DNA from 4 places in the Rhizobium sp. BK512 genome. Region 3 is predicted to be linked to each of the others. Evidence: predicted binding sites of a transcription regulator. Region 3 holds the regulator's gene; each other region holds the start of a gene.
What was found. Region 3 encodes PhoB, which activates phosphate uptake and scavenging genes when phosphate is short. Its sites were predicted from a motif close to TGTCATNNANCTGTCAT; they were not measured.
Positions count from the first base shown of each region.

Region 1 (7,797 bases), on a different contig from region 3:
CGTGCCCTGAACACCGTCAACATTGCCAAGGGTTTTGAGGCAGGCTTCTGCATCGTTATCCTGGCGATCATTCTGGACCGCATGTTCCGCACCGCAGGCGAAGGAGACGGCGCATGACCGCGGTCAGTTTCAAGGACGTCAGCATCATCTTCGGCGACCGGCCGGAAATTGGGCTCGCGATGGTCGACCAAGGTCGCTCACGTGACGAGATCAGCGCCGAGACTGGCCTCGTTCTCGGCGTCGCCAACGCCTCGCTGACGATCCAGGAAGGCGAAATCCTCGTGCTGATGGGCCTTTCAGGCTCCGGCAAGTCCACGCTCTTGCGTGCCGTCAACGGGCTCGCGCCCGTCGTGCGCGGTGACGTCGCCGTCTCGGTGGCAACGGGACCGGTAAACCCCTACAGATGCAATGCCAAGGCGCTGCGCGACCTGCGCACGCATACGGTTTCCATGGTGTTCCAGCAGTTCGCCCTCCTGCCCTGGCGCACCGTCGCGGAGAATGTCGGCTTCGGCCTCGAGCTCTCGGGCGTACGGGAAGCCGAACGCAAGAGCCGTGTCGGCGAGCAACTCGAACTCGTCAACCTGACGAAATGGGCGGACCGCAAGGTCAACGAACTCTCCGGCGGCATGCAGCAGCGCGTCGGCCTTGCCCGCGCATTTGCCACCGGCGCCCCGATCCTTCTGATGGACGAGCCTTTCTCGGCACTTGACCCGCTGATCCGCACGCGACTGCAGGACGAATTGTTGGAATTCCAGCGGCGACTGAAGAAGACCATTCTCTTTGTCAGCCATGATCTCGACGAGGCCTTCCGCATCGGCAACCGCATCGCCATCATGGAGGGCGGAAGGATCATCCAGTGCGGAACGCCACAGGAGATCGTCAAGAACCCGGCCGATCAATATGTCGCCGATTTCGTGCAGAACATGAACCCGATCAATATGCTGATGGCCTCTGACATCATGCAGCCCGGGCTTGGCGATGCGGCAATCGGCATGTCGGTCAGCGCCACCGCGCGCCCCACGACGCCGCTCGTCGATGTCCTCGATGCCCTCGCCCGGCAGCCGGGCAGTATCGGTGTCGTCGACAACGGCCAGATCGTTGGCACGATCTCGGCGCAGGATGTCGTCACCGGCCTCACCCGGCACAGGCGGAAGGACTGAAGCAGGTTCGCGATACGGCACCGAAAACAAAGCACTGAAGCGCGGCGAGCAAATCTCGGAGATCGAGCCACGCTTTAGACTTGATCCTTCCACTCCGCTTTGCGACAACGCGGATATGAAAGAGCCATCCTCAACGCTTCGCGAAACCGACGACGAGGCCCGCAAGCTGGCGCGCACCCTTTTGCGTTCTGCCCGCTATGCGGCTCTCGCCGTTCTCGATCCTGAAACCGGCTTTCCCTTCGCAAGCCGGGTTCTCCTCGGCACCGACATAGACGGCGTTCCGGTCATTCTCGTTTCCGCGCTCTCGACCCACACGAAAGCACTTGCCGCCGATACCAGAGCCTCGCTGCTGACCGGCGAGCCCGGCAAGGGCGATCCGCTTGCCCACGCGCGGCTGACGACGCAGTGCCGTGCGGAACGGGTGGAGCGGGATACGCCCCTTCATGCGCGCATCCGCAGCCGCTTTCTCGCACGTCACCCAAAGGCGAACCTCTATATCGACTTCCCGGATTTCTGCTTCTTCCGCCTTGTCCCGCAATCGGCGAGCCTCAATGGCGGCTTCGGTCGTGCATACATTTTGGACGGCAGTGATCTCGTGATTCCCTCCGCGGCAAATGATGACATCGCCGAAAAAGCTGACGCCGCAGTGCAAGATTTAGTAGCGCGCCATCCGGACCTGATGTCAGCGCTGACATTGAGGCTAAAGGCTCCGGAAGCAGGTCCCTGGCGCATAAGCGGTGTCGATTCCGCCGGTTTTGATATGATTTCAGGTGACTTATTGTTGCGTTGCGAGTTCGATATACCCGCTGAGGATTTGGATCACATTTGTTCAAACATATCTAAAATAGCATACCTGATACCTTAAATTTAGGTATATACAATCTTCAAACCCAATTGCTAGTTTTCGCCGTCAGTCAAAGAACCGTCTGACGGCCTGTGCCTGTACGGATGATGTACGTTTCGCATTAGGAAGAAGAAAATATGGAAACCTCTGATTTGGCCGAGCACACCAATGTGGCGGCAGCTTTATTATCGGCCATGGCCAACCCCAAGCGTTTGCTGATCCTCACCAGCCTGGTAAAGGGAGAAGTGCCTGTCGGCGTTCTCGCCACCCAGGTTGGCCTGAGCCAGTCGGCCCTCTCCCAGCATCTGTCGAAATTGCGCGCTCAGAAGCTGGTCAAGACCCGTCGTGATGCACAGACGATCTACTATTCCAGCAATTCCGAGCCGGTCATGAAGATCCTTGCAACACTCGAGGATATCTACGTGGCTCAGAACCGGAGCAGGTCTGCAGCTTGATGTTAGCGCTGACATGATGTCAGTCTGAGCAACGTTCAAGGAGATGTTTCCGCGGACGCTGCTTATGCTATTTTCAGCACGTGAAGCCTTAGAGGCCGGCAATTCGCAAGAATTGCCGGCCTTGTTTGGTTGGAGAAGCGGGCTTAGCTGCCCACCACTCCGTTCTTACTGCGCGTCAACACGACAAGCGACGGACGGGCCGGTACGCCCGGCTTGAAGTCCGGCCAGCTGGTGCCGGCATCTTCCATCGAAGTCGCATCCTCATTGTCGGCCATGCGCAATTCGCCCGGATGTTGGACCGAGAGGAAGACGCTGGAACCATCAGAGGTGAAGGTCGGAGAGCAGGTCTCCGAGCCGACGGGCGCGATATAGATGAGCTTCGGCAGCGCGCGGCCCGGACCTTCTGTATCCATCACATAGACGGAATCGGCGATGCCTTCCGGCGGCGGACCGTCGGTCGTCACCCAAAGACGGCCTGCCGGATCGACGGCAAGATTATCAGGATCAGTAAACCATCCGGCCGAAGTGGTCGCCGGATGGAACATCGCCTGGTCTTCGGGCTTTGCCGGATCCCCGCAAAGGACGAAGACGTCCCATTTGAAGCTCTCGGCTGCGTAATCAGGCTTGTCCGGACCGCCGGGGGTTACCAGTTCCAGCAGATGCCCATGCGGATTGGGGCCACGCGGATTGGCAACGTTGACCTGTTCCTTCTCGTCGTCACCCTGGCCTTTCGGCAGGCGGTCCTCATTCTCGGTCATGGCAACATAGAGCTTGCCGGTGCCGAGATGCGGGATGAAACCTTCCGGGCCGTCCATCGGTGTCGCACTGACGAGATCGGCCGCAGCGCGCGTTGCAAGGACCACATCGGCCTGCGTCTTGAAACCGACTTCCGCCGTTAGCGGGCCTTCGCCGGCAACGAGCGGGATCCAGCGCATCGTGCCGTCGCTCTCGAACTTGGCGACCGACAGCGTGCCGTGGTCGAGCAGGTCCTTGTTGGCGGCACGATCGTCAGGGTTCCACGGATCGCGGGTGACGAAGCGATAGATATATTCGAAATCGTCATCATCGCCCATGAAGACCACGACGCGGCCATCCGGCGCCACGCAACACTGTGCGCCTTCATGTGTCATGCGGCCGAGCGATGTACGCTTGACCGGCTTTGCCGAGGGATCGAAGGGATCGATTTCGACGACCCAGTCGAAACGCATCCATTCGTTCGGCTCTTCCTCGAACTTGAAGCGCGGTTCGACGCGGCTGACGGAATAGATGTCGTTCTCGTCCTCGTCCCAGCCCTGGCGCTCGACCAGTTCCTGGTTCGGGAGCTTTTTATAGTCGCCGGCAAAGACGTCCATTGCGCCTTCTTCACCTGAGAGCATCGTGCCCCAGGGCGTGATGCCGCCATTGCAGTTCGAGATCGTGCCGAAGACGACCGTGCCGGTCGGATCGGCCTTGGTCTTGAGGCGGTCGTCACCGGCAGCCGGACCGGAAATGCCGATTTCCGTGCTCATGTGGATGCGGCGATTATATTTGCCGTCCTTGACCACCTGCCACTGATTGCCGTCCTTGCGCACCTCGAAGACGGAGACACCGACAGCGGCCATGACCGCACGGATCTGGTCCTCGGTCAGCTTTTCGCGATAATTCTCCGCCGTCAGGCCCGGGAACATCAGGAAGGGTGTCGCGTATTCGTGGCTGACGACCATCAGGCCGTGGTCCGAGCTCTTCTCGCCCCAGGGCAATGGCAGGAACTGCGTGAAGTCGTTATTGTAACCGAACTGGCGTTCGGCGGCCTTGCCGTTGAGCTTGGCCACGTCGAATTCCGGGCTGTCGGCAAAGAGCGCGTCGCCCCAGCGAATGAGGATTTGGCGCTCATAGCCTTCAGGCCAGTGGTCGGCGGTGTCGCGCACGCGCTTCAGTTCTGGGAAAGTGAGCGTCGACTCGGCGGCTTCTGCCTTGGTGGCTTCAAAAGCCGGCGCAAAGGCGGCCGCACCCATGGCTGCGATGAAGCCTTTCAGAATGGTACGGCGACGAACGCCTTCTTCGAGAATGGTGCCGTAGCTCGGCGCAAATGCACGCCGCGGATTGGGGCGCGGCCTGGTTTTCTGGCGGTCCGTCATGACTACCTCCGGTAAAAACGGTTGAATTTCAAGGAAATGAATGAAATGCCCTTGGCCATTGCGGCCATCGATTTCTGTAGCAATACCCGGCGAAGGATTGATGACGCTTCAAGCGTCTCGGGAACGGCATTTGGCGGCGCTTCTTCGGCTTGACGCCTTGCCCGGCGCTGATAATTTGACCGGGCAGTAAAAATAAACGGCGCCAAGCCTTGAACGGGATGGCCTCCCCAACGGCCAGGAGAACAGCATGTCCAACCGCCTGAATGCAACGCCAAACGACCTTCGCGCCTTTTGGATGCCCTTTACCGCAAACCGCCAGTTCAAGAAGGAACCGCGCCTCTTCGTGAGTGCGAAGGATATGTACTACCAGACCCATGACGGACGTCAGGTTCTGGATGGTACGGCTGGCCTCTGGTGCGTGAATGCCGGACACTGCCGCCCGAAGATCACCGAAGCGATCCGCGAGCAGGCGGGCGAACTCGATTACGCCCCCGCTTTCCAGCTCGGTCACCCCAAGGCCTTTGAACTCGCCAACCGCTTGGTCGACATCGCCCCCGAGGGATTGGATCACGTCCTCTACACCAATTCCGGTTCTGAATCGGTGGAAACGGCGCTCAAGGTGGCGCTTGCCTATCACCGCGTGAAGGGCAATGGCTCACGCTTCCGCCTGATCGGCCGCGAGCGCGGCTATCACGGCGTCAATTTCGGCGGTATCTCCGTCGGCGGCATCGTCACCAATCGCAAGATGTTCGGCACGCTTTTGACCGGCGTCGACCACATGCCGCACACCCACCTGCCCGGCAAGAACAATTTCACCCGCGGCGAGCCTGAAATTGGCGGCGATCTTGCCACCGAACTCGAGCGCATCGTCACGCTGCATGACGCCTCCACGGTCGCCGCCGTCATCGTCGAGCCGGTCGCCGGCTCCACCGGCGTTCTCATTCCGCCGAAGGGCTACCTGCAGAAACTGCGCGAAATCTGCACTAAGCACGGCATCCTGCTGATCTTCGACGAAGTCATCACCGGCTTCGGCCGCCTCGGTGCCCCCTTCGCTGCCCAGTATTACGACGTGAAGCCCGACATGATCACCGCCGCCAAGGGCCTGACCAACGGCGTCATCCCGATGGGCGCCGTCTTCGTGACCTCGGAAATCCACGATGCCTTCATGAATGGCCCCGAGCACATGATCGAGTTCTTCCACGGTTATACCTATTCGGGTAACCCGATCGCTTCGGCCGCAGCCCTTGCAACGCTCGACACCTACAAGGAAGAAGGCCTGCTGACCCGCGCAGCCGAACTCGCCGACTATTGGGCCGATGCGCTGCATTCGCTGAAGGATTGCCCCAACGTCATCGACATCAGAAATACGGGTCTCATCGGCGCCATCGAGCTCGATCCGATTGCCGGCGAGCCGACCAAGCGCGCGTTCACGGCCTTCCTCAAGGCCTATGAAAGCGGCCTGCTGATCCGCACGACAGGCGACATCATCGCGCTCTCGCCGCCGCTGATCATCGAGAAGAAGCACATCGACGAGCTCTTCGGCAAACTGCGCACGATCCTGCAGAACAACATCTGAGCGCAATCATCCCGGATGAATTCAAGGGCGAGGCTCCGGCCTCGCCCTTTCTTTTTGATGTCGGCGACCTCGATCGCGTTATCGGTCTCCGGTGTGACGGATTTCCTGCAGACAGGGCAAATCACCCCAATGGAGATCCCATGCAAAGACTCGTCTTCCTTCTCTCCCTCGCCCTGCTGCTGGCACCTGCAGCACACGCTGGAACCGGTTTTCGTGAAATCACCCTGGCCGGCAAGAATAGCGATAGCCCTATTCATATCAGCATCTGGTATCCAACCGCATCCGACGCCGCGCCGGTTCTTCTCGGCGAAACCCCGGCCTTTATCGGTCAGCCCGTGATCCGGGATGCCGCACCCATGACCGGCCCGCATCCGCTGGTCGTCCTCTCCCATGGTTACGGCGGCAGCTGGCGCAACCTCGCCTGGCTTGCCGCCGACCTCGTTGACGCAGGCTATGTCGTTGCCGCGCCCGATCATCCGGGTACGACGACATTCGACATGCGGAAACCCGACGCCGTCGAACTGTGGAAACGCCCCGGCGACCTCAGCCGCGTGATCGATGCTCTGCTCGGCAATCCCGATCTGACGGGCGGCGTGGCATCCGGTCGGATTGCCGCCATCGGCCATTCACTCGGCGGCTGGACGGTCGTCGAACTGGCGGGCGGACGCTTCGATGCGGCCAGGGTAACGAGGAATTGCGCGGCTGAATTCAGCCCGATCTATTGCAAGATATTCGAGGCACTGGGGGGCGGGCGCGATGCAGCCTCCAGCGCGGCGCTGGCCGCCGATCTCAGCGATACGCGAATCCGCGCCGTCGTGGCACTCGACCTCGGCCCCGGCCGCGGGCTGACGCCGGAGAGCCTTGCGGCAATCCACATCCCCGTCATGGTGCTGGGTGCTCAGGCGGACGTCGATGCGGACACGGCAACCAAGGCGGACATCGCCGCCACGAACAAGGACTCCGGCTATATTGCCCGCTATCTGCCGCCAGCAACCACTACCTACAGCCTGATCCCCGGATCGCTGCATTTCAGCTTCATGCAGACATGCAAACCTGGCGCCGCCGAACTGATCGAGAAAGAGGCGCCCGGCGAGAGCATCGTCTGCCGGGATGGTGCCGGCGCCGATCGCGCAGCCATTCACCGGCAGGTTTCCGGCATGGTTACGGATTTCCTGGGAACTGCGCTCGCGGATCAATAGACAAGGCCCCTCATCCTCGCGCCTCAGGGAGCCGTGAATGACGAAGACGCAGGCTGCGGATCAGATCCGCAGCCTGCCCCTCAAAACGGATACGTTCAGGAGACGGAGGCGACCGAAAGGCAGAGGGCAAACTTTTTGACGAGCCGGCGATCGAAATGCCCTTCGTTGGCCAGCATCCAGGTCAGCGCCTCTTTCGCGCTCCACGCTGACTTGTAGGGGCGCGCCGAAGTGACCGCGTCATAGACGTCGCAAATCGCCGCAAGGCGTGCGTGAAGGCTGATTTCGCCATGGGAGAGCTTGCGCGGATAACCCTTGCCGTCGATCCGTTCATGATGATTGAGGCACACGTCGAGAACAATTTCCGACATGCCCTCCTGACGCGCCAGGATCGCATGACCCTTTTCCGGATGATCGCGGATCAGTTGCATCTCGTCTTCGTTCAGGCG
Region 1 is NZ_JACIAS010000001.1:787,592-795,388, forward strand. It holds gene choW (choline ABC transporter permease subunit) at 1-117, shown strand, start outside; gene choV (choline ABC transporter ATP-binding protein) at 114-1,160, shown strand; gene FHX06_RS04005 (HugZ family protein) at 1,276-2,025, shown strand; gene FHX06_RS04010 (ArsR/SmtB family transcription factor) at 2,142-2,459, shown strand; gene FHX06_RS04015 (PhoX family protein) at 2,603-4,576, opposite strand; gene FHX06_RS04020 (aspartate aminotransferase family protein) at 4,824-6,152, shown strand; gene FHX06_RS04025 (alpha/beta hydrolase family protein) at 6,293-7,351, shown strand; gene FHX06_RS04030 (HD-GYP domain-containing protein) at 7,447-7,797, opposite strand, start outside.
Region 1: FHX06_RS04015 (PhoX family protein) is a predicted target of PhoB. The motif match lies at 4,666-4,682, and genes of this name have one in related genera.

Region 2 (7,797 bases), on a different contig from region 3:
CAGGTCTGCGCTCAATGGCCCGCAAGCCCGATGGTTCGGATCAGGCGCTGGTAGAGGTCAAGGCCGTCGACGGCGCCTATCCGCTCTACGGCACTTTTGAAGCCCAGCCGAATTATCCGCTCTCCTCCCTGCTGTCAGGAGAAGGCGGCACATACGGCGCGGTCGTTGCGCCGCTGTTGCTGGAGCGGTTGGGATTGCAGATCGGCGACGAACTGCTCCTCGGCAACGTCAAGCTCAGTATCACGGGCACGGTCAAGACCGAGCCCGATGCGCTTTCGGAAGGTTTCGGCTTCGCCCCTCGCATGCTCATCAGCCGAAACGCACTGCAGGCGTCCGGCCTGATCCAGACGGGCAGCCTTGTGGAACATGTCTACAAGATCAAGCTGGAAGACCGCAGCACGATGAGCGGCATCCAGGCGCGCGCCACCAGGGAATTCCCGTCAGCCGGCTGGTCGATCCGGACCAGCGATCGCGCCGCCCCGTCGCTGACGGAAAACATCACCCGCTTTTCGCAGTTCCTCACGCTGGTCGGCCTCACCGCATTGATCGTCGGCGGTGTCGGCGTCGCCAACGCGGTTCGCGCCTTCCTCGATGCCAAACGGACGACGATCGCCACCTTCAAATGCCTGGGCGCGCCCGCCGCCGTCGTGGTCTGGATCTATCTCTTCCAGATCGGCATTATCGCGGCAGCCGGCATCCTGATCGGTCTCGTGTTCGGCGCATTGTCACCAATGCTGGCTGCGCAGTTCCTTGCCCAGTTCCTGCCGGTTTCCACCGATCCGACGCTCTATCCCGGCGCTCTGCTTCTTGCGGCCCTCTTCGGCATGCTCACGACGCTTGCCTTTGCCATCCTGCCGCTCGGCCATGCACGCGAGGTGCCGGCAACCGCACTCTTCCGCGAACAGGGTTTCGAGGCACGCCGCCTGCCCTCCTGGCCCTATGTGCTACTGGCCGTGCTCTTCATGGCAGCACTCGCAGGCCTCGCCATCTTTACCGCCTATGATCGCTTCATCGCTGTGGTTTTTGTCGGCGCCATCATTTTCGCCTTCGTCATCCTGCGGCTGGTCGCGGCTTTGATCGCCTGGGCGGCGCGTAGAAGCCCGCGCGTCAACTCGCCGGCGCTGCGGCTGGCGATCGGCAATATCCATCGCCCCGGAGCACTGACGCCCTCGGTCGTTCTCTCGCTCGGTCTCGGCCTTGCGCTGCTCGTGACGCTGACGCTGATCGACGGCAATCTGCGCCAGCAATTGACCGGCCGTATGAACGAAGGCGCGCCGAATTTCTTCTTCGTTGATATTCAGGGCGCCGAACTCGATACCTTTCGCGACCTGATCCACACCCGGTCACCAAATGGCAAACTGGTGGAAGTACCGATGCTGCGCGGCCGCATCATCGCCTTTAACGGCCAGGACGTGACCAAGATGAATGTTCCGGCGGCTGGCCGCTGGGTGCTCAACGGCGACCGCGGCATCACCTATGAGGAAAGCCCGCCGGAAAATTCGACACTTGTCGAAGGTCAATGGTGGCCAAAGGATTACAGTGGCGAGCCGCTCGTTTCCTTTTCCGCGGAAGAGGCGCATGAACTCGGCCTGAAGATCGGCGATACCGTGACTGTCAACGTCCTTGGCCGCAACATCACGGCCAAGATCGTCAATCTGCGGCGGGTCGAGTGGGAATCGCTGTCGATCAACTTCGTGATGGTCTTCTCGCCGAACACCTTCCGTGGTGCCCCGCATGCGTGGCTGGCGACACTGACCGACCCTGCCTCGACCGAGGCGGAGGACGCCGCGATCCTGAAATCCGTGACCAATGCCTATCCGACCATCACCAGCGTGCGTGTCAAGGACGCGATCGATATCGTCAACCAGTTGGTCGGCGAGCTTGCGACCGCCATCCGCGCTGCAGCATCCGTTGCACTCATCGCCTCCGTTCTCGTGCTGGCCGGCGCACTTGCCGCCGGAAATCGAGCGCGCACTCATGATGCTGTCGTGCTGAAAACGCTTGGCGCGACGAGAGCCATGCTGATCCGTGCCTTCAGCTACGAATATCTCATCCTCGGTGTGGCCACTGCGATTTTCGCGCTCTTTGCCGGCGGCGTCGCTGCCTGGTTCATCGTCAGTCGCATCATGCGCCTGCCCTCCAGCTTCATGCCTGATGTCGCGGGTCTCACGCTTGTCACCGCCCTTGTATTGACCGTCGGCATCGGCCTGATCGGCACCTGGCGCATCCTCGGGCAGAAGGCGGCACCCGTTTTGCGCGAGCTGTGACGGGCAAGGGGCTTAAATCCCTTCACCTTACGGCGATTTAACCGAGCGGCAGATTGCAAAGGCCTTGTTTGAAAAGGGCGAAAGCCTCATATTGTCAGCAGGCATGCTGGAAGCTCCGCAGCGGCGCCCGGGTCGTAAACCCGACACCGTATTTCCATCGGAGCTTGTAAGAGGAAACTATGGCTGATCTTCGTAACTACCAAAGCCGTGCACAAACCGGCGAAGTGATTGATCAAGGCCTCCGCGCTTATATGCTCAAGGTCTACAACCTGATGGCGCTGGGTCTGGCGATCACTGGTTTGGCCGCCTATTTCGCATTCACCTTCGCCGTCCAGGACGGCCAGCTCACCCAGTTCGGCCAGGTCCTGTACCAGTCGCCCCTGCGCTGGGTCGTGATCCTTGCGCCTCTTGCGGCGGTCTTCTTCCTGAGCTTCCGCATTAACCGCATGAGCGTGGCTGCGGCTCAGACAACCTTCTGGATCTATGCTGCACTGGTCGGTCTCTCCCTGTCGTCGATCTTCCTGATCTACACGCAGTCGAGCATCACGCAGACCTTCTTCGTGACCGCCGCGTCCTTCGGTGCGCTGTCGCTCTACGGCTACACGACCAAGCGCGACCTGTCGGCGATGGGCTCGTTCCTGATCATGGGTCTCTTCGGCCTGATCATCGCTTCGCTGGTCAACATCTTCCTGGCTTCGTCGGCCCTGCAGTTCGCAATCTCCGTGATCGGCGTGCTGATCTTCGCAGGCCTCACCGCCTACGATACCCAGCGGATCAAGGAAATGTATTATGAAGCAGACGGTTATGACGTCGCTGGTCGCAAGGCCATCATGGGCGCCCTCACGCTCTACCTCGACTTCATCAACCTCTTCATGTTCCTGCTGCAGTTCATGGGCAACCGCAAGTAAGCAGGCTGGACTGAAACACGAAAAGGCGGCTTCGGCCGCCTTTTTTGTTGCGGGCACCTCGCTGGAATGCTTCAACGTGGGCTGTCATCCAACCGTGCCGATCGATCCGAAATGCCCCCTCTCCTGCGCGACGCTCTTCCCTCCGATCTTCCTGCCATTACCGAAATCTATCGCGAGTCCGTACTGAACGGCACATCGAGCTACGAGATCGTTCCCCCGACCGAAGCGGAAATGACGGCCCGCTACTGCGCTATCCGCGAACAGTCCTATCCTTATATTGCCGCAACGGCAGAGGACGGCACGCTGCTCGGTTATGCCTATGCATCGGCATTCCGTACCCGTCCGGCCTATCGCTGGCTGGTCGAGGATTCGATTTATCTCGGCACGGAGGCGCGCGGAAAGGGCATCGGCAAGCTGCTCCTCGGAGAGCTGATTTCACGCTGCACCGTCTCTGGCTTCCGCCAGATGACAGCCGTTATCGGCGGCGCGAGCCCGGCATCGATCGCGCTTCACCGGTCGCTGGGCTTCGAAGAGATCGGTCTGATGAAGGGTGCCGGCTACAAGCACGGCCGTTGGCTGGATACGATACTGATGCAGCGCAGGCTTGGCGAAGGAACAGAAACCCATCCCGATCCCGAGGCCTATCCAGGCACCCTGTTCAAGGGATGATATGGCCTATTTGTCGACGAGCTTCAGCGACTTGTCGAAAACCTTCAGAACAGGCCCAAGTTCGTGGCCGCGTTTCAGGATCACGCCGTTGAAGTTTACCACCGAATAGGCGCCCTGCTTGGCGGCAAGCTTCGGGTTCTTCTCGATGCGGAAGAGCGGCATTTCGCCTGAACGCTTGAAGACGGAGAATACCGCCTTCTCCCTGGTATGGTCGATCGCGTAGTCTTTCCACTCGCCCTCGCCGACCATTCGGCCGTAGATCCACAGAATCTGGTCGAGTTCCCGCCGGTGAAATGTCACCGGCATCGGATCCTTGTTTTGTCTGTATTCCTTGAGATCAACGACGGTTGAAGAGCTATTGTCGACGGAGCGGCTTTCGCCGTGTCGCAAATCCGGCGTATCTGTCATCAGACTCCCAAGACCTCCACGTGTGACAGGAGAGTGACAGTTTGCCCGAGCCACGACAAATTGCAAGGGCGCCGACCATCACACTGGGGACGAAACCGGCTTTCTCGGCGGTGCCGCAATTCAGACAAAACAGCGCCTCATTTGCAAGAGAACTATAGGCTCCAGTTTGGCGCCAGCGCGCCAAAGGGCCCGGCGGAGCGTATCGACCTTAACCCCAGCCCCGAATACGCTTTGCCGGGCCGCCTAACTTTCATCCGCAAGCGAATGAAATCCTTATATATTTTTTCCTGCCATGACGACCGTCGCGCCGAGGATCGCTCCCGGATCGCCGTTGTCAGTCACAGACTGCAAGAGAATCGCTGATCCCTCGAGATCCGGTTTTTCCATGACGCTCGCCGGCAGAGTGAGCGTTGTGGCCTTGCCATCCCACATGCCGACGGTCTCCACGTCGGTGACACTGTGGAGGTACGAGATCTTCTGGCCGCTGTTTTCGCCCTTCTCGACGTCGATCGTTTTTTCCTTGTCGAAATAGACCATGACGACATTGGCCTTGCCTTGGCCCGCACCCAGCTTGATCTCCATTTCGTCGCCACGCATGTGGGCGCTTACAGGCACGGTCAGGCCTTTGCCGTCGTTGGCGTAGCCATTTATCTTGCCGTTGATACCGGCAAGATCGGCGCCTGCGAGATGGTCCCGGCCATTGACGATAGCCTGGGGCGTATAGACGTTGCTGCGCCCCATCATACGGGCATAGCCGTACTGCCGCTCGGTATTTTCCTTCGAGCTCAACGTGTCGGCCCAGCCGAGATAATTCCAATAGTCAACATGATAAGCGAGCGCGATGACGTTGCCCTGGCTGACGAGCTTGCGGAATGCAGCATCGGCAGGCGGACAGGAGGCGCAGCCCTGTGCCGTGAACAGTTCGACGACGCCTTTCGGCGTGCCGTCTTCGGCCATGAGAGGACCTGCAAAAGCAAGCCCGACGATCAGCGGGATCATAAAACGCGGGGACATTCACCAGCACCTCTTTTTCAGTGCCGGCAATCCTGACCGCCGGCTCTGAGATATGAACGTACGAATAATCCTTCCGGCTCCAAACGCAAAGTCACGAACGGGTGAGACGAAGCCCCAGGCCGCAGGCTGCTGAAACACATCGGCGTGAGCAGTGATACCGACCTGTTTTGCGCAAAGAAAAACCGCCGGAAATTGCTCTCCGGCGGTCATTATCAGTCAAGTATCTTAAAAATCAGGCTGCGAGATCGCGCAGAACCGTCTGCAGGATGCCGCCATTGTTGAGGTAGACAACCTCGTCCAGTGTGTCGACGCGCGACACCAGCGGAACGTCCTTCACCGTGCCGTCGGCATAGGTGATCTTGGCGATCTTCTTTTCGCGCGGCTTGATGTTTTCGAGGCCCTCGATGGTGACGAGTTCGTCGCCCTTCAGGTCGAGGCTCTGCCAGGTCGTGCCCTCTTCGAAGACGAAGGGGATGACGCCCATGCCGACGAGGTTCGAACGGTGAATACGCTCGAAGCTCTGGGCGATCACGGCCTTGACGCCGAGCAGGTTCGTGCCCTTCGCAGCCCAGTCACGCGACGAGCCATTGCCATATTCCACGCCGGCGAAGATGACGAGCGGAACGCCCTCGGCCTTGTACTGCATGGCCGCATCGTAGATCGAGGTCTCTTCCTTGGACGGGTAGTGGATGGTGTAGCCACCTTCCTTGCCGTTCGCGCCAAGCATGAAGTTGCGGATGCGGATATTGGCGAAGGTGCCGCGCATCATGACTTCATGGTTGCCGCGGCGCGTTCCGTACTGATTGAAGTCGGCGACGGCGACGTCATGGCCGAGCAGGTAGGCGCCTGCCGGCGACGCAGCCTTGATAGAACCGGCCGGAGAAATGTGGTCGGTGGTGATCTTGTCGCCGAAGAGGCCGAGAACACGTGCACCCTTGATGTCGGATGTGCCGGTGCCCTTCTTGCCCATGCCGACAAAGTACGGCGGGTTCTGGACGTAGGTCGAATCGTCGTCCCAGGCATAGGTCTGGCCCGGAGGAACCTGAACGGCCTGCCAGTTTTCGTCGCCCTTGAAGACGTCGGCATACTTCGTTTCGTAGAGTTCGCGGGTGACGTACTTCTGGATGAAGTCCTGTACTTCGTGCGAGGTCGGCCAGATGTCCTTCAGATAGACCGGGTTGCCGTTCTGGTCTTCACCGATCGGCTCCTTGGTCAGATCCTTCTGCACCGTGCCGGCGAGCGCGTAGGCGACGACCAGCGGCGGCGAAGCGAGGTAGTTCGCCTGAACGTCCGGCGAGATACGGCCTTCGAAGTTACGGTTGCCCGAGAGCACGCCGGAAACGATAAGGCCCTTGTCGTTGATCGTCTTGGAGATCGGCGCCGGCAGCGGGCCGGAATTGCCGATGCAGGTCGTGCAGCCGAAGCCGACGAGGTTGAAGCCGAGCTTGTCGAGATCGGCCTGCAGGCCGGACTTGGCGAGATATTCGCCGACGACCTGCGATCCGGGAGCAAGCGAGGTCTTGACCCACGGCTTGGTCTTCAGGCCCTTGGCAACGGCGTTGCGGGCGAGAAGGCCGGCAGCGATCAGAACCGACGGGTTGGACGTGTTGGTGCAGGAGGTGATGGCGGCAATCGCCACGTCACCATGGCCGAGATCGAAATCCGTGCCTTCGACCGCATAGCGGTTATTGAGCTGGCCGGGCTTCTTGTAGTCGGCATCCATCGAGCCGGCGAAACCGGTGGCGATGTTTTCGAGTGCGATGCGGCCTTCCGGACGCTTCGGGCCGGCCATCGAGGGAACGACGTCGCCGAGGTCGAGTTCCAGGGTGTCGGTGAAGACGAGGTCGGAACCGTCGCCATCGCGCCACATGCCCTGTGCCTTGGAATAGGCTTCGACGAGTGCGATCCGGTCATGCGTACGGCCGGACATCGTGAGGTAGTTGATGGTTTCGCCATCGACCGGGAAGAAGCCGCAGGTTGCGCCATATTCCGGACCCATGTTGCCGATCGTCGCGCGGTCGGCGAGCGGCATGTTGTCCATGCCCGGGCCGAAGAATTCGACGAACTTGGAAACGACGCCCTTCTTGCGCAGCATCTGCACGACGGTCAGAACGAGGTCGGTCGCGGTGACGCCTTCCTTGAGCTTGCCAGTCAGCTTGAAGCCGATAACCTCAGGCAGCAGCATCGAAACCGGCTGGCCGAGCATGGCGGCTTCAGCTTCGATACCGCCGACACCCCAGCCGAGAACGCCGAGGCCGTTGATCATCGTCGTATGCGAGTCGGTACCGACGCAGGTGTCGGGATAGGCGATCGTCTCGCCGTCCTCTTCCTTCGTCCAGACGGTCTGGCCGAGATATTCGAGATTGACCTGGTGACAGATGCCGGTGCCCGGAGGAACGACGCGGAAATTCTTGAACGCCTGCTGACCCCACTTCAGGAAGCGGTAACGCTCGCCGTTGCGCTGGTATTCCAGCTCGACATTCTTGGCGAAAGCCTGCGGCGTGCCGAATTCGTCGACGATGACGGAATGG
Region 2 is NZ_JACIAS010000007.1:305,090-312,886, reverse strand. It holds gene FHX06_RS24825 (ABC transporter permease) at 1-2,267, shown strand, start outside; gene FHX06_RS24820 (Bax inhibitor-1/YccA family protein) at 2,447-3,175, shown strand; gene FHX06_RS24815 (GNAT family N-acetyltransferase) at 3,287-3,844, shown strand; gene FHX06_RS24810 (DUF2794 domain-containing protein) at 3,851-4,252, opposite strand; gene FHX06_RS24805 (DUF1223 domain-containing protein) at 4,526-5,266, opposite strand; gene acnA (aconitate hydratase AcnA) at 5,499-7,797, opposite strand, start outside.
Region 2: FHX06_RS24810 (DUF2794 domain-containing protein) is a predicted target of PhoB. The motif match lies at 4,275-4,291, and genes of this name have one in related genera.

Region 3 (7,797 bases):
GGCCCCCTGCCCGCCAGCGGTGACGCGGCTTGCCGTTCTCGTCGCGGTCGAAGAGTTCGGCAGCGGCAAGGCGCACACGTGTCGGGATCTGTTCCGACTGGCGGAAATAGACACCGGCTATGTCTTCCAGCGAGGTACCGTCAAGCGCGACGATGCCCTGATAGGGCTGGCTGAACTTGCCCTGGTCGATGGTGAAGGCGAGCACGCCCTTGCCGAGCAGCTGTTCCGGCTCCGTTTCGCCTGCCGCAATCGCCTTGTCGAGCAAGGCCTGATCGAAGCGGGCGTAGGCCCGGACATTTTCCGGCGTGGAGAAATCGGCGACCAGTAGATCGACGGGACCGTCGCTTTTGGTCTGGACCGTGAATTTGCCCTCGAACTTCAGCGAGGTGCCGAGCAGCACCGTGAGCACCACCACTTCCGCCAGAAGGCGGGCGACGGGCATGGGATAGTGATGGCGTTCGAGGATCGAATCCAGCATCGGGCCGAGCTGGACGGCGCGACCGCGCACATCCAGCCCTTCCACCTGGAAGGGGACGACATGATCATCGCCGGCGAAATCGAACTCGCCGAGGGCGGCGGCAGCTTCTGCCATGGCTTTCACTCCTGTTTTGTCAGAGCAGCCGGCTAGCGCACCGGCTGCTTGCGCAGCCGCGAGTTTTGGACTCGCGACATCCGATTATGGTTCAGATCGCGCCCAGGCACCAAGCAAGAATCGACTTCTGCGCATGAAGACGGTTTTCCGCCTCATCGAAGACCACGGACTGCGGGCCATCGATCACCTCATCCGTCACCTCCTCGCCGCGGTGGGCGGGAAGGCAATGCATGAACAATGCATCTTTGCCGGCCTGCGCCATCAAATGCGCATTGACCTGATAAGGCTGGAAGACATTGTGACCACGGGCCCGATGTTCCTGATTCATGGAGACCCAGGTATCGGTCACCACACAATCGACGCCGGCGACCGCACGGTCAGCATCATGGTAAAGCATGATTTCGGCGCCCTCATTGCGGGCCCAGTTCAGATAGTGATCCTTCGGCTCGGAACCAAGGGGTACCGCCATGTTCATGCGGTAGCCGAAACGGGCAGCCCCTTCCACGAGGGAATGCAGCACGTTGTTGCCGTCGCCGGTCCAGGCGATCGTCTTGCCCTTGATCGGGCCGCGATGCTCTTCGAAGGTCATGATATCAGCCATGATCTGGCAGGGATGGGTGTCATCCGTCAGCGCGTTGATGACGGGCACCGTGGCATGCTCGGCAAGCTCCAGCATCCGGCTGTGCTCGGTCGTGCGGATCATGATGGCATCGACATAGCGCGACAGGACCTTGGCCGTGTCGCCGATGGTCTCGGCGCGGCCGAGCTGCATTTCAGTACCCGACAGGAACAGCGTCTCGCCGCCGAGCTGGCGCATGCCGACGTCGAAGGAGACGCGGGTGCGGGTCGACGGTTTCTCGAAGATCATGGCCAGCATCTTGCCGGCGAGCGGCTTGTCGGCGGAACCGGCCTTGAATGCCTGCTTTCGCACCTTGGCATCGTCCATGATGGTTCTGAGGTCGGATGCGGTGACTGCGGAGAGATCGAGAAAGTGTTTGGGGGAAGCCATTGTTCGTTACCTGCTACGCCCGCCAGCGGGCGGGGCAATGTCCTATCAAGCGGTCTTCTTGACCTTGGCGGCACGGATGCTTTCGGCAGCGCGTTCGAGACGGGAAAGCCCCTCGCGCGCCTCCTCGGCGGTTACGACCAGCGGCGGCAGCAGGCGGATGACATTGTCGCCCGCCGGGATCGCCAGAAGGTGTGCTGCGCGAATTTCCTTCAGCAGTTCTGCCGAGGGGATGGCAGCCTTGACGCCGAGCAGTAGACCTTCGCCCCTGATATCTTCGATCACATCGGGATAGCGATCCTTGAGCGAGGCAAGGCCCTGACGGAAGACGAGGGTCACATCCCGCACGTGCTGCAGGAAGCCCTCGGCCAGGATGACATCGAGGACCGCGTTGCCGACGGCCATGGCCAGCGGATTGCCGCCATAGGTGGAACCATGCGTGCCGGCCTTCATGCCGGAGGCTGCTTCTGCGGTCGCGAGGCAGGCGCCGAGCGGGAAGCCGCCGCCGATGCCCTTCGCAACAGCCATGATATCGGGCGTGACACCCGACCATTCATGGGCGAAGAGCTTGCCGGTGCGGCCGACGCCGGTCTGAACTTCATCGAGAATGAGGAGCAGGCCATGCTCATCGCAGAGCTGGCGGAGCGCCTTCATGAATTCAGGTGTCACCGGGCGCACGCCACCCTCACCCTGCACGGGTTCGATGAGGATGCCGGCCGTCTTGTCGGTAATCGCCGCGCGTACCGCCTCGACATCGCCGAAAGGAACCTGGTCGAAACCGGGGGTCTTGGGGCCGAAACCTTCGAGATATTTTTCCTGGCCGCCGGCAGCGATCGTCGCCAGCGTGCGGCCGTGGAAGGCGCCTTCGAAGGTGATGATATGGAAACGCTCGGGATGACCCTTGGAGAACTGGTAGCGGCGCGCTGTCTTGATGGCGCATTCGAGCGCCTCGGCGCCGGAATTGGTGAAGAACACCTTGTCGGCGAAGGTGGCCTCGGTCAGGCGGTTGGCAAGCTTCTCCTGGCCGGGGATCTCATAGACGTTGGAGAGGTGCCAGACCTTGTCAGCCTGATCCTTGAGAGCGGCCACGACATGCGGATTGCCGTGTCCGACGGAGGTAACGGCAACGCCCGCGCCAAAATCCAGATATCGCTCGCCGGTTTCGGTGATCAGCCAGACGCCTTCACCTCGCTCGAACCGCAGCGGGGCACGAGAATAGGTATCATAAAGCGGCGAGGCTTCAGCCATGGCGCGATCTCCTTCAATCAGGCTCTGAGGCAACGGACTCCGGCTAAGAAAACCCGGTCCGAAAAATTAAAAATGCCGCCTTTCGGCGGCCTGAAGCACTATTTACTTTTCGCACTGCAATGTCAACAAAACTGAGGATTTAGCGCATGCGTCAAGCCTGCAATCCGCATTACAGGTCTATCAACAGCTAATGTTGCAGAAATGACTCTCTCGGGAAGCAAGTTGGGGAAAACTACGAATTCGGATTCATCGGATTCCTGCGACTCTTGTCACAGAGTCAGGCTCACACTAGGTTAAAGTTCAATTACTAGACTGCATGCGGCGGAACTAGTCACCAAAATTGATCAGGCGTTTCTTGCTTCGGAGGCTTCCGAGGCAACGGTGAGGGATTCTGCCATCACCAACGCGAAAGGTGGAGACAGGGCATGAACTGGACAGACGAGCGTGTCGAAAAGCTCAAGAAGCTTTGGTCGGAGGGACTAAGTGCCAGCCAGATCGCTGCGCAACTTGGCGGAGTAAGTAGAAACGCTGTTATCGGCAAGGTTCACCGGCTCAGTCTTCCCGGTCGCGCCAAGGCCGGCGGAACCGCAACCACGGCGCGTGCGCCCAAGCGCAACACCTCTGCTCCCCGCGCCCCGAACTATGCATCTCGCATCGCCACCCGCACCGTGACGCGCCAGCAGGGCGCAACGATGCTGAAGGAAGAGATCGAGATCGAAACGGTCGAGGAAATGGAATACGTGCCGGCCAAAAACGTGGTCGTGCCTATTTCACGTCGCCTCGGCCTGACGGAACTGACGGAGCGCACCTGCAAGTGGCCGGTCGGCGATCCGCTGAAGGACGATTTCTACTTCTGCGGCTGCGACTCCCCGGATTCATCGCCCTATTGCAACTACCACCAGCGTCTCGCCTATCAGCCGGTGAGCGAACGCCGTAAGGCTGTCCGGGTCGCCTGAGCAGCGATCTTGCAACAGACGCAATGTATCATCACCCCTCCTCGCCTGGCGCGGAGGGGTGATTTTTTAGCCGGCACAGGAACGCCGGAAAACGGCTCCTGACCGCGATCTGCGGAAGGCCGATCTCTGCCGGCATCCACCCTGCCTGACAATGCGAGCTTATGTGGCCAAGACCATCGATGCGTTTCAGCCCCAAGGCTGGCATGGACCGGTGGTCATGGCGCTGTAGCGCGATTTTCTGATACAGATGCGGTATTCTGGTGGAGTAGCACGGCGCAAATAGTCGCTTGGGGGGTGCCAATGGAGATCGATCCAAAGCGGATGACAATGGGGTTCGTCGGGGCGGGCACGATTACCGAGGCTGTCGTCACCGGATTGGGCAAGACGGCGTTTCGCGACACACCCATCGCGCTGTCACCTCGCAACGCAGGCGTCGCCTCCCGCCTCGCGGCGGCAAACGGGAATGTGTCTATCGCTCTGGGCAACCAGGATGTTCTCGACCGCTCCGATCTCGTATTTTTGGCAGTGAGGCCGCAAATTGCCGAGGAGGTCATCCGCTCGCTCCGATTTCGGCCGGGCCACCATGTCATCAGCTTTGTCGCGGCCACGCCAATGGATCAACTGCTGGCGTGGATCGATCGGCCGGTTCGCCTGAGCCTGGCAATTCCACTTCCGTTCGTCGCAGATCTCCAGGGGGCGACTGCGATCTACCCGCCCGACGAGGTCTCCCACACACTCTTTTCGGCGCTCGGAACGGCGATCCAGGTTGAAGACAAGCAGGAGTTCGAACTTCTCGCGGTGGCGAGCTGCCTGATGGCCAGCTATTTCGGCATCCTGGACGCGACGTCGACCTGGCTGCAGAGCAAGGGGCTCTCGGGAACGGCTGGCGACGCCTACCTCCGTCAATTGTTTTCCGGCCTCGCCCATGCTGCCCGTTCAAAACCTGTCGCGAGTTTCGATGAACTCATCGGCGAGCATTCGACCAAGGGCGGATTGAACGAACAGGTGCTCGAAGACTTTCGTGCGTTTGGCGGCACTGCGGCTCTGCAAAAGGCTCTTGATCGAATTCTTGTGCGCATCCGTCTGTAAAAAGCAGATCCTTTCGAGGTTCGCTTTCGGCGCCTGGTGTCGGCTTTCGTAAGGAGCTAGGGGCGCCAGATAGACAAACGGGCCGCCCGGCAAGCGAGCGACCCGTCTGGACCTCCGATCACTCGGATTAAGCTTAAGCTTCCATGGAATATCCCGCGCCGCGCACGGTGCGGATGACATCCTGCATGTTGGAGAAATTCAGCGCCTTGCGCAGGCGGCCGACATGGACGTCGACGGTGCGCTCGTCCACGTAGATATCATGGCCCCAGACGCCGTCGAGAAGCTGCGAGCGGGAGAAGACGCGGCCCGGCGAGGACATCAGGAATTCCAGCAGGCGGAATTCGGTCGGGCCGAGGCGGACTTCGCGGCTCTTGCGATGGACGCGGTGCGTTTCGCGATCGAGCTCGATATCACCACATTTCAGAACGGTGGAGAGCACCTCGGGACGGGCGCGTCGGAGCATCGCCTTGACGCGGGCGACGAGTTCCGGCGTCGAGAAGGGCTTGACGACATAGTCGTCCGCGCCGGTCGAAAGACCGCGAACGCGCTCGCTCTCTTCGCCGCGCGCCGTCAGCATGATGATCGGCAGGCGCTCGGTTTCCGGCCGCATGCGCAGCCGGCGGCAGAGCTCGATGCCGGAAACGCCCGGCAGCATCCAGTCAAGGATGAGCAGGTCCGGCGTGCGCTCCTGAAGCCGGATTTCGGCTTCGTCGCCACGAAGGATCGTATCCACCTCGAAACCTTCGGCTTCAAGGTTGTAGCGGAGAAGCACGCTCAGCGCCTCTTCATCTTCAACAACTGCAACTCTTGGGATCATGCGTGTCAGTCTCCTAATGCATGATCCTTAAACCGGGGGTGATTTAAGCAAGGGACCATGCAAGAACTCGGAATTGGCTGCGACCCTGCGCGCCCCCGACGGGGCGCGCACGCAATCGGCAGGTCCGGATTACTCCGTGACCGCACCAACGGTATTGGAGCTGTCGTCCTTCGGACGCTCGCCTTCCGGCTGGGCGCCGGTTGCCATGTAGTAGATCGTCTCGGCGATGTTGGTCGCGTGGTCGCCGATGCGCTCGATGTTCTTGGCGCAGAAGAGAAGATGCGTGCAGCTCGTGATGTTGCGCGGATCTTCCATCATGTAGGTGAGGAGTTCGCGGAACAGCGAGGTGTACATCGCGTCGATCTCGTCGTCGCGCTCGCGGATGGACTTGGCCTTGTCGGCCGAGCGATTGGTGTAGACGTCGAGCACTTCCTTGAGCTGGACCAGCGCCAGTTCGGAGAGATGCTCGAGACCGCGGGCGAGCTTGCGCGGAACGCCGGTGCTCTGCACCGCTATGACGCGCTTTGCCGTGTTCTTGCCGAGATCGCCGACGCGCTCGAGGTCGGCGGCGATGCGGATCGAACCCATGATCTCGCGAAGGTCGGAGGCCATCGGCTGGCGACGGGCGATCGTGACGATCGCCTTGTCGTTGATCTCGCGTTCAGCGTGATCGAGGATCACGTCGTCGGAAATGACCTTCTGAGCGAGTGCGGTGTCACCGTTGACCAGCGCGCGAACTGCGTCGGCGCCCATCTGTTCGGCAAGACCACCCATCTCGGAAATGCGCCGGGACAGGAACTTCAGATCGTCGTCATAGGCGGAAAAAATATGTGTCGATGCCATGGGGCTTTGTCCTCGAAAATCGGGAAGGCTTCACATTGCCAAAATCAGCCAAACCGGCCCATGATATAGTCCTGGGTGCGCGGATCGTCCGGATTGGTGAACATCTTGTCAGTATCGTTTTCCTCGACCAGGTTGCCGAGGTGGAACATGGCCGTACGCTGTGATACGCGCGCGGCCTGCTGCATGGAATGCGTCACAATGACGATCGTGTAGTTTTCACGCAGCTCGTGGATCAGCTCTTCGACCTTTGCAGTCGCGATCGGGTCGAGCGCCGAGCAGGGTTCGTCCATCAGGATGACTTCCGGGCTGACCGCAACGGCGCGTGCGATGCACAGACGCTGCTGCTGACCACCGGAAAGGCCGGTGCCGGATTCATGCACGCGGTCCTTGACCTCGTTCCAGAGGCCGGCGCGCTGCAGGCTGGTCTCGACGATCTGGTCGAGATCGGCCTTGGACTTTGCCAGACCGTGAATGCGCGGGCCGTAGGAGACGTTTTCATAGATCGTCTTCGGGAACGGGTTCGGCTTCTGGAATACCATGCCGACGCGGGCGCGGAGTTCCACGACGTCGATATCGGGATCGTAGATATCATCGGTGTCGAGCGTGATCTTGCCGGTCACGCGGCAGCCGTCGATCGTGTCGTTCATGCGGTTCAGCGAACGCAGGAAGGTAGACTTGCCGCAGCCCGAAGGGCCGATCAGCGCGGTCACGGTGTTTTCGCGGATGTTCAGATTGACATCGAAAAGCGCACGCTTCTCGCCGTAATAAACGGAGACATCCTGACCGATCATCTTATACGGGACGTTGCTCATTTTCTGGTCCAGCGCCTTCTCGACTGCGGCTTCCGTCAACATGTTCATGATCTCTACTCCGTTTACCAGCGGCGCTCAAAGCGACGACGCAAGAGGATAGCTCCGATGTTCATGACGATCAGGAACAGGAGCAGGACGATGATGGCACCCGAGGTTCTTTCCACGAATGCGCGCTCCGCTTCGTTGGCCCACATGTAGACCTGAACCGGAAGTGCCGTGGAGGGATCGAGCGGAGTGGCCGGCGCCTGGGCGACGAAGGCGACCATGCCGATCAGGAGCAGCGGCGCAGTTTCGCCGAGTGCGTGGGCAAGACCGATGATCGTGCCGGTCAGGATGCCGGGCATTGCAAGCGGCAGCACATGGTGGAACACCATCTGCATCTTCGAGGCGCCGAGGCCGAGGGCTGCCGAGCGGATCGACGGCGGTACGGCGCG
Region 3 is NZ_JACIAS010000004.1:494,420-502,216, reverse strand. It holds gene FHX06_RS17645 (Hsp33 family molecular chaperone) at 1-592, opposite strand, end outside; gene argF (ornithine carbamoyltransferase) at 684-1,601, opposite strand; gene FHX06_RS17635 (aspartate aminotransferase family protein) at 1,647-2,846, opposite strand; gene FHX06_RS17630 (GcrA family cell cycle regulator) at 3,272-3,802, shown strand; gene FHX06_RS17625 (pyrroline-5-carboxylate reductase) at 4,103-4,891, shown strand; gene phoB (phosphate regulon transcriptional regulator PhoB) at 5,025-5,708, opposite strand; gene phoU (phosphate signaling complex protein PhoU) at 5,838-6,551, opposite strand; gene pstB (phosphate ABC transporter ATP-binding protein PstB) at 6,596-7,411, opposite strand; gene pstA (phosphate ABC transporter permease PstA) at 7,426-7,797, opposite strand, start outside.

Region 4 (7,797 bases), 260 kb from region 3:
GCGGCAGCACCCTCGGCAATGCCGGGTTCGGTATCATCGACCTTCAGCACGGCAGAGGCCGGATAGACCATCAGGTCGAGGAAGCATTTATACATGCCGATCGGCGTCGGTCGGCCAAGCGGCAGATCATCGGCACAGATCAGATTGTCGGGCGCATAACCTTGTTCGGCGGCAAGCGGCAGCACGCGCTCCATGATCGAGCGTGTATAGCCTGTGGTCGAGCCGATCTTCATCTGCCGCTCGCGCAGATATTCGATCGTCTTGATCGCTCCAGGCACCAGCGCGCAATAATCGCTCACGACAGCTTCGTTCAGCGGCACGAAGAGTTCGTAAACACGGTCGATGGCCGCCTCGTCCGGAAGCGTGCCTTGTGCCGCCTGCCAGCGGGCGGCGACATGCGGCTCGGCCAGCATCGCGGCGATATGCGCGCGCTTCGGGAGCCCCATCGGCTTGCGCGCGTCGGCAATCGTCACCTCGACGCCGAACTTGCCGAAGGTTTCCACAAAGGCACCCATCGGTGCGAAGGATCCGAAATCGATGACCGTGCCGGCCCAGTCGAAGACCACTGCCTTGAATTGTGTCATGCTGCGCTCCCGTAGAGATCCTCGATGGTTTCCTCGCCGATGCCGAAGGCGGTCGAAGCACCGCAGCCTGCGGTTACCACGACAATGCGCAGCGCATCGGAAGGCTTGTCGGTAAACCGCCAGCGGTCTGGAGCGGAGGCATAGGTACCGATCCAGCGCTCGGTAATGAAGCGACCCGGCAGGTTGAGCACGGCATCCATTTCGTCGAGGGTCAGTCGGTCGACCCGCTCCAGTCCAAAGGGATCGGGCGTTTCGGAGTAATGGTGGCTGTCGCCGACGATCAGCGATCCGTCTTCCGACTGCGTGACGATCAGGTGGATGCCGTTTTCCCGCTCTGGCTTGAATTCGCGGTCAAGGCGCGCCTTCAGGGCCGTCGCTTCAGGCAATTCGGCATAGCCGAGATAACGTCCAAGCCCGAGATCGGACATGACGGCAGTGCTCAGCGAAACCCGCTGGGCCGGGACGACACGCATCATCTGCAGCTTGCAGCGTGTGACGTTATAGGCAGCAATGCGATCTGCGAACAGGCTCTTGAAATCGTCGCCTGGGCAAACAACCACGGTCTCCGCCTCGATCAGACCGGTGGACGTCTCTATCCGCGGCGGTTCGACGCCATTCACTGCTGTGGAGCGGCGGAACTCGATGCCATATTTGACTTCGAGATGGCGGGCGAGCAGCGGAATGGCTGTACGGGATTCGACCCGAAGTTCATGCGGGCTATAGAGTGTGAAGCGCCCGGCTTCCGGTCGCAGTGCCGGCACAAGCCGGCGTGCTTCTTCGAGCGTCAGCCTTTCGCAGCCTTCGCCCATCTCCGTGCGCAGGAAGGCGTCGATGACGGCTTCGGATTCGTCGAGCCTTGCAGCAAGGAGCAGCCCCCGCTGCAGGACGTCAATGCCGGCGTCATCGACGATCTCGGCCCAGACATCGCAGGCCCTGCGTGCCTTGTTCCAGCAGTCGCCTGCCTGCTGGCCGGTCACCGTCACAAAGCCGAAATTGCGCACCGAGGCGCCATTTGCCTGGGCGTCGCGGTCAACAACGACGACCCGTTTGCCGCGCTTTGCCGCCGCCAGCGCATGCGCCAGCCCGACAATTCCCGCGCCGACGATCGCAATGTCATAATGCGGCATGAAAGCTCCTTCGCAACATGTCTGCAACGGCTTGGCGGATTTTCTTGAAGCCTGTGTGACAGTTGCGCGAGCTTTACATTCGCATGTTGAAAAGAACGCCGGTCAGTCTTCCAGCGTGCCGGCCTTTCGCGTCGCCCTGCTTGGCTTGTCGGCGGCGATCTTCATCAGGTCGCCGCGCCGGCGCACAAGGCGATCAGATGTCCGTGTGAGAAACAGCCCATCCTGTGGCGCCCGGATATCGATATCCCCTTCGGCAAAGCCGGGCCGGGTGACGATCGTCGCCAGAAGCTCTCCTTCCGAGACATGTTCGCCGATATTGCGGTGGAAGAGCACGGTACCGCCCTGCGGCGCACGCACGATCTCCACATTGTCGAGCGGCACGGCAGGTCCGGCGAAGGTCTTGTCTCCGGAAGGTTTGCCGTTGACGACACCGCGCCCGATCAGGAAGCGCAGCAGCCCCTCGGCGTCTTTCTCGGCCATATCGGGATAGACGTCACGGCGGCCGCGCAGTTCCACAGTCACTGAGAGCTTGCCGGGAAGCTTGGCCTTGCGCTCGCCCGGCACCTCGTACTTCCACGCAAAACCGACCGCCTCTTCGAAGGCGGAACTCTCGCCATCTGAAAGCAGCACCGCTTCCATGTGGAGCGCATTGGCAAGGTCAGCAGCCTCCGGCCAGAAGGCTTCGTCGATATAGGCATATTGCAGCGATTCATCGTCGCAATGCAGGTCGAGCACCAGATCGGCCCCGAGCGCCATATGTATCAGCTCTCGTTTCAACCGATCTATAGCCGGATAATTATCGAATCCGTCAAGCAGCTCTGCCCGATCACGGATCGAGATCAGCGGAAAATCGCGATTGAAATTGGTTCGTGATCCCAGATCGAAGCGACCCTGCAATTCACCAAAATGCGATTGTGCCGCCCCAACAGGGTTTGCCTGCGGCACGAGCGTAATGTCGCCCGCGATCCGCCCCTCGCTTTCAGCCTGGCGCAGCTTGCCGCAGAGAAAATGCACGAGCGCCGTGCCCGGCAGTTCGTTGGCGTGCAAGGCAGCTTGGATATACACCTTGGGAGCCGCAGGATCCTTTCCATTGAAGCGCATGACTGGCAAACGCCATTCGATACCTGGTGTATCGCCGGGAAGGATGATCTCTGAAACGTCCACTGTCTTGCTCCGCATGTGCATATTGAGTGGGGAGTTTTACAAGAATCCCCACCCGCGGTGCAAGCGCAGCTCAGCCGATCAGGGGCCATCGGTTGACGACGCGATGCTCGCCCTTCCCGTAGATGCTATGGATCAGCAGGAATTCCTGTACCATCCAGCGCACGGGTCGGTCGAGCTTTTCGGGCAGAACGGTCTTGCGATCATAGAGCATCGTCATGTGTGGCGTCAGATGTCCGCCGACATTATAGGGCAGTCCGGCCTCGTAGAGACCTTCCTGGATTTGGTTGCGAAGATCTAGCAGGCCTTCGTTTTCTTGCCTGCCGCAGATGACGAAGGCTTGCGGTTGGCCCGGATGCGTGAAGCTCATGGCTTCGTCGAGAACAATTTCGAACGGTTGGACGCGCACTGTCGCGGCGACTTGTTCAGCGCTGAACACGATATCATCCGGCAGCCGACGGTAGGCGCCGATGCCGTTCAGGGTGACATGAAGTAGTGCGTTGGGCCGCGAGGGCACGGTCAGAGAATGTCTATTGCGATACACTTGCGCGATGTCCAGCGCCTCGGATGACGCTTCGATAGTTGGACGAAGTGCGAAGAAAATCCTGTCGTGAAATTCCCCGACGAGATTGGATTTCTTCCGGGGGCCAGCGCTATTCGGATCGAGTGGAAAATGAGGCATTTGAACTACGGACTACATCGCCCGCCTCCTTGTTTTTACGAGGAGGAGCATACTGGGATCGGCGTTCTGGTCAAGAACAAAGCATGAACAGACATTACTGCGAGGATACTCAAAACAGAAACGGCCACCTTTGCGGCAGCCGTCTGCTGGGATCAATCAAGCCTAGGCATGGATTAGGCAGCGTTCTTGACGACCTCGGCCACCTTCCTGGCGGACTTGGCGCGGGCTGCCTTCGGCGGTGCGAGACGAAGGACATCGTCTGCCAGCATACGGGCATTGTCTTGCGCCTTATCGAGATTGCTGACGCGGGCGGGATCCATCGTATAGAGGCTGCCACCGGAAACGAACATGTCGCGGTAGGCGGCGCGCTCGATCAGTGCTGTGTCGATGACATTGACCTGCTGCTTTGCAAGCAGGCCCTTGACCGCCAGCAGCGCGCGAGTGGTGATAATCGAACTGATGCGCGTCAGCACGACCGAATGCGGGATGCGGATGTCGTGCTGGGCAGCAAGCTGCTTCATGATCTCAAGCACCTGCGCACCGCCGACGGCATCCATTGCGCATCCCTGGACCGGAACCAGCACATGGTCGGAAAAGCCGATGGCTTTCGCCATAGCCGGGCTCAGACCGGCCGGCAGATCGACGATGATGTAGCCGCCACGCTTTTTCAGGTCCTTGACCTGCTGTTCGATCGTATTTTCGCTGACACCGGGGACGACAGCGAATTCCGCTGCGTCACCAGTCAGGCGATGCCAGCGTGTGGCCCATTGCTGGGGATCGGCATCCAGAACGGAAACGCGATGGCCACGGCGAGCCAGTTCTGTGGCGAGAACGAGAGCGACCGTCGTTTTGCCGGCGCCTCCTTTCGTATTCGCAAAAGTAAGTATTGGCATCGATACCTCGGGTTGATGAGTTGGCGGCATCATCCTGGGAGAGGTGCGTCTCGGATTTTAGGAACAGCAGCTTTCACAGTGATGAGACGAAAAGGTCAAACAGAAACCTTGCGTGGCGCTGTCTCAACATGCTGTCCGAGGTTGATTTTTTTGGGGGCATTCAATGAGGGTCGGGCCTCAGGAGAGCCACGCCTGAGATGATCAGCACGCAGCCCTATAAAACCGGCAGCGGTTTTTCATAAGTAGAATTGAGTACTCTAGCTCTGGCCGGATCTAGATGCTGAAACAGCCACTGTTCAGCTGTTTTGCCTATCATTCACGCTCCTCTGGAGCAGAGGCAAAACGGGAACCCGTGTCGGGTTCCCGGGATCTTCATTCCCACTCGATCGTGCCAGGCGGCTTGCTGGTCACGTCGTAGACGACACGGTTGATGCCGCGGACTTCGTTGATGATGCGGGTGGCTGCGCGGCCGAGGAATTCCATGTCGTAGTGGTAGAAATCCGCCGTCATGCCGTCGACCGAGGTGACGGCGCGCAGCGCGCAGACGAATTCATAGGTGCGGCCGTCGCCCATGACCCCAACAGTCTGGACGGGCAGCAGCACGGCGAAAGCCTGCCAGATTGCGTCATAGAGACCGGCCTTGCGGATCTCGTCGAGATAGATCGCATCAGCTTCACGCAGGATGTCGAGCTTCTCGCGGGTAATGCCGCCGGGGCAGCGGATGGCGAGGCCCGGACCGGGGAAGGGATGGCGGCCGATAAAGCTGTCGGGCAGGCCGAGTTCCTTGCCGAGGGCGCGAACCTCGTCCTTGAAGAGTTCGCGCAGCGGCTCGACGAGCTGCATCTTCATGCGCTCCGGTAGGCCGCCGACATTGTGGTGCGACTTGATGGTGACCGACGGGCCGCCGGTGAAGGAGACGGACTCGATCACATCGGGGTAGAGCGTGCCCTGGCCGAGGAAATCGGCGCCGCCGAGCTTCTTGGCCTCGTCCTCGAAGGTTTCGATGAACAGGCGGCCGATGATCTTGCGCTTGGTTTCCGGGTCGGAAACGCCTTCGAGCTCGCCGATGAAGCGATCGGAAGCGTCGACATGGATCAGGTGCAGATTGTAGTGCTCGCGGAACATGGCGACGACGCCGGCCGCCTCGTCCTTGCGCATCAGGCCGTGGTCGACGAGGATGCAGGTCAGCTGATCACCGACCGCCTCGTGGATCAGCAGCGCTGCAACGGAGGAGTCGACACCACCGGAAAGCGCACAGATGACGCGTTTGTCACCCACCTGCTTGCGAATGTCCTCGACCGCCTTCTGGCGGTAGGCCGACATGGTCCAGTCGCCCTTGATACCGGCAATGTTGTGGATGAAATTCGCGATCAGCTTGGCGCCGTCGGGCGTATGCACGACCTCAGGATGGAACTGCACGCCGTAATATTTGCGCTTTTCGTCGGCGATGAAAGCATAGGGCGCGTTGGACGACGTCGCGACGACTTCAAAGCCCTCGGGCAGCTTGGTGACGCGGTCGCCATGGCTCATCCAGACCTGGTGGCGTGAACCCTTGGACCAGAGGCCCTCGAAAAGCACGCAGTCCTCATCGACTTCGAGGAAGGCACGGCCGAATTCGCGGTGATGGCCGCTTTCCACCATGCCACCGAGCTGCATGCACATCGTCTGCTGTCCGTAGCAGATGCCGAACACCGGAAGACCACTGTCGAAGATGATCTGCGGCGCCCTCGGCGATCCCTCATCGACCGTCGAGGCCGGGCTGCCGGACAAGATGACGGCTTTCGGCTGGAGGCGCTTGAAGCCTTCCTCGGCGGACTGGAAAGGAACGATCTCGCAATAGACGCCGGCTTCACGCACGCGACGTGCGATGAGCTGGGTCACCTGGCTGCCGAAATCGACGATGAGAACGCTGTCGGGATGTGCTGTCTGGGTCATGGCGAGCCTTTAATGAAAAGCGCCTCTTCTTGCAATGCGGGAATTCGGCCGTGTCAGGGTTTTATTGTCCCGATTGTCCCTGTTTTCAGCGCTTGAAGCGTGTCGCGATCTTTCAAATTCGCTGCCGCGCCTCAAGCTTTTGTCTTCACATGTTGTTATCGCAAAACCGATGCACACTATTGCGCGACACGCTCTAGAACCAGAAAACGCCGTCCTCCAGAGCAGTGAAAAGGCTGTCCACGGCATAGGAAAGCTTGCGGTCGACGATATGCAGATATTCCGTCCAGCCGGAAATATGCTGCAGCTCGACCGCGCCGTCGGAAATACCGCGAAGGCCGATCAGCGGCAGCTTGTAGCCCTGGCAGGCGCGCAGCACCGCATAGGTCTCCATGTCGACCATGTCGGCTGCTATATTTGCATAGGCGGCACCGGAAACGACGTTGCCACCGGTCGAAAGCGTGGCTTCGGGAATGCCGGGAATGCGCAGCGGCAGGTCGAGATCCGCAGGCAGGTCGAGGAAGGGGGTCTTGCCCTTTTCGAAACCGAGCGGCGAGGCATCCATGTCGCGATAGGAAACGGAGGTCACCTGATAGACTTCGGTCTGCTGCAGGCGCGCCGAACCGGCCGAGCCGAGCGAAACCACGAGGTCGGGCAGATCGTCCGAAGCATCGAGACGGGAGAGCGACTTGGTGATCGCGATTGCTGCCTCGACCGGCCCAACGCCAGTCATCAGCGGTTCGATGCGCGAGCGCAGGAACGGGCCATATTCGGCCTCCGCGGCCATGACAAACAGGATGGACTTGCCTGCAACCGACTTCAGTTCGAATTTCATCCCGTAATTCCCTCTCTTCCGCGAATGACCATCATCGTCCCGGTCATGGACGCGATGAGCTTGGCCGCCCCATCGCTGATCGCATAACCTCGCCCGTCGGCGACGATGATGTTGGAGCCGGGCTTGGTGATCTCGCCCCTGAAGAGGAAGCGTTCGCCGCGCCCCGGCGACATGAGGTTGACCTTGAACTCGATCGTGAGGATCGAGGCTTCGGCATCGATGACGCTGTAAGCGGCAAAACCGCAGGCCGAATCGAGCGCTGCGGAAATGACGCCTGCGTGCAAAATGCCGTGCTGCTGTGTCAGTTTGACGTCGAAAGGAAGCTCGATTTCCACCATGCCGTGCTCGATACGCGTCAGCTCCGCGCCGATGGTGTGCATGGCGGCCTGTCGTGCAAAACTCTGGCGGATCCGCTCCCGGAAATCGCCTCTGTCGGTATCGTTCATCGCAGCCCTCTCGCGACCGCGAAAGTGGCATGGCCCGCCGGATTCGACAAGGTTGCAATCCGGCTCAAGGCGTTTTTGTCTTCCGCTGCCACTCCAAATGCGTCCATCTCGAACAATCTATTCGAGATGGTCGCTCC
Region 4 is NZ_JACIAS010000004.1:237,611-245,407, forward strand. It holds gene phnX (phosphonoacetaldehyde hydrolase) at 1-584, opposite strand, end outside; gene FHX06_RS16410 (TIGR03364 family FAD-dependent oxidoreductase) at 581-1,711, opposite strand; gene FHX06_RS16415 (succinylglutamate desuccinylase/aspartoacylase family protein) at 1,814-2,875, opposite strand; gene FHX06_RS16420 (2'-5' RNA ligase family protein) at 2,946-3,416, opposite strand; gene FHX06_RS16425 (ParA family protein) at 3,728-4,447, opposite strand; gene guaA (glutamine-hydrolyzing GMP synthase) at 4,820-6,382, opposite strand; gene FHX06_RS16435 (5'-methylthioadenosine/S-adenosylhomocysteine nucleosidase) at 6,576-7,214, opposite strand; gene FHX06_RS16440 (PaaI family thioesterase) at 7,211-7,660, opposite strand.
Region 4: FHX06_RS16410 (TIGR03364 family FAD-dependent oxidoreductase) is a predicted target of PhoB. The motif match lies at 1,756-1,772, and genes of this name have one in related genera.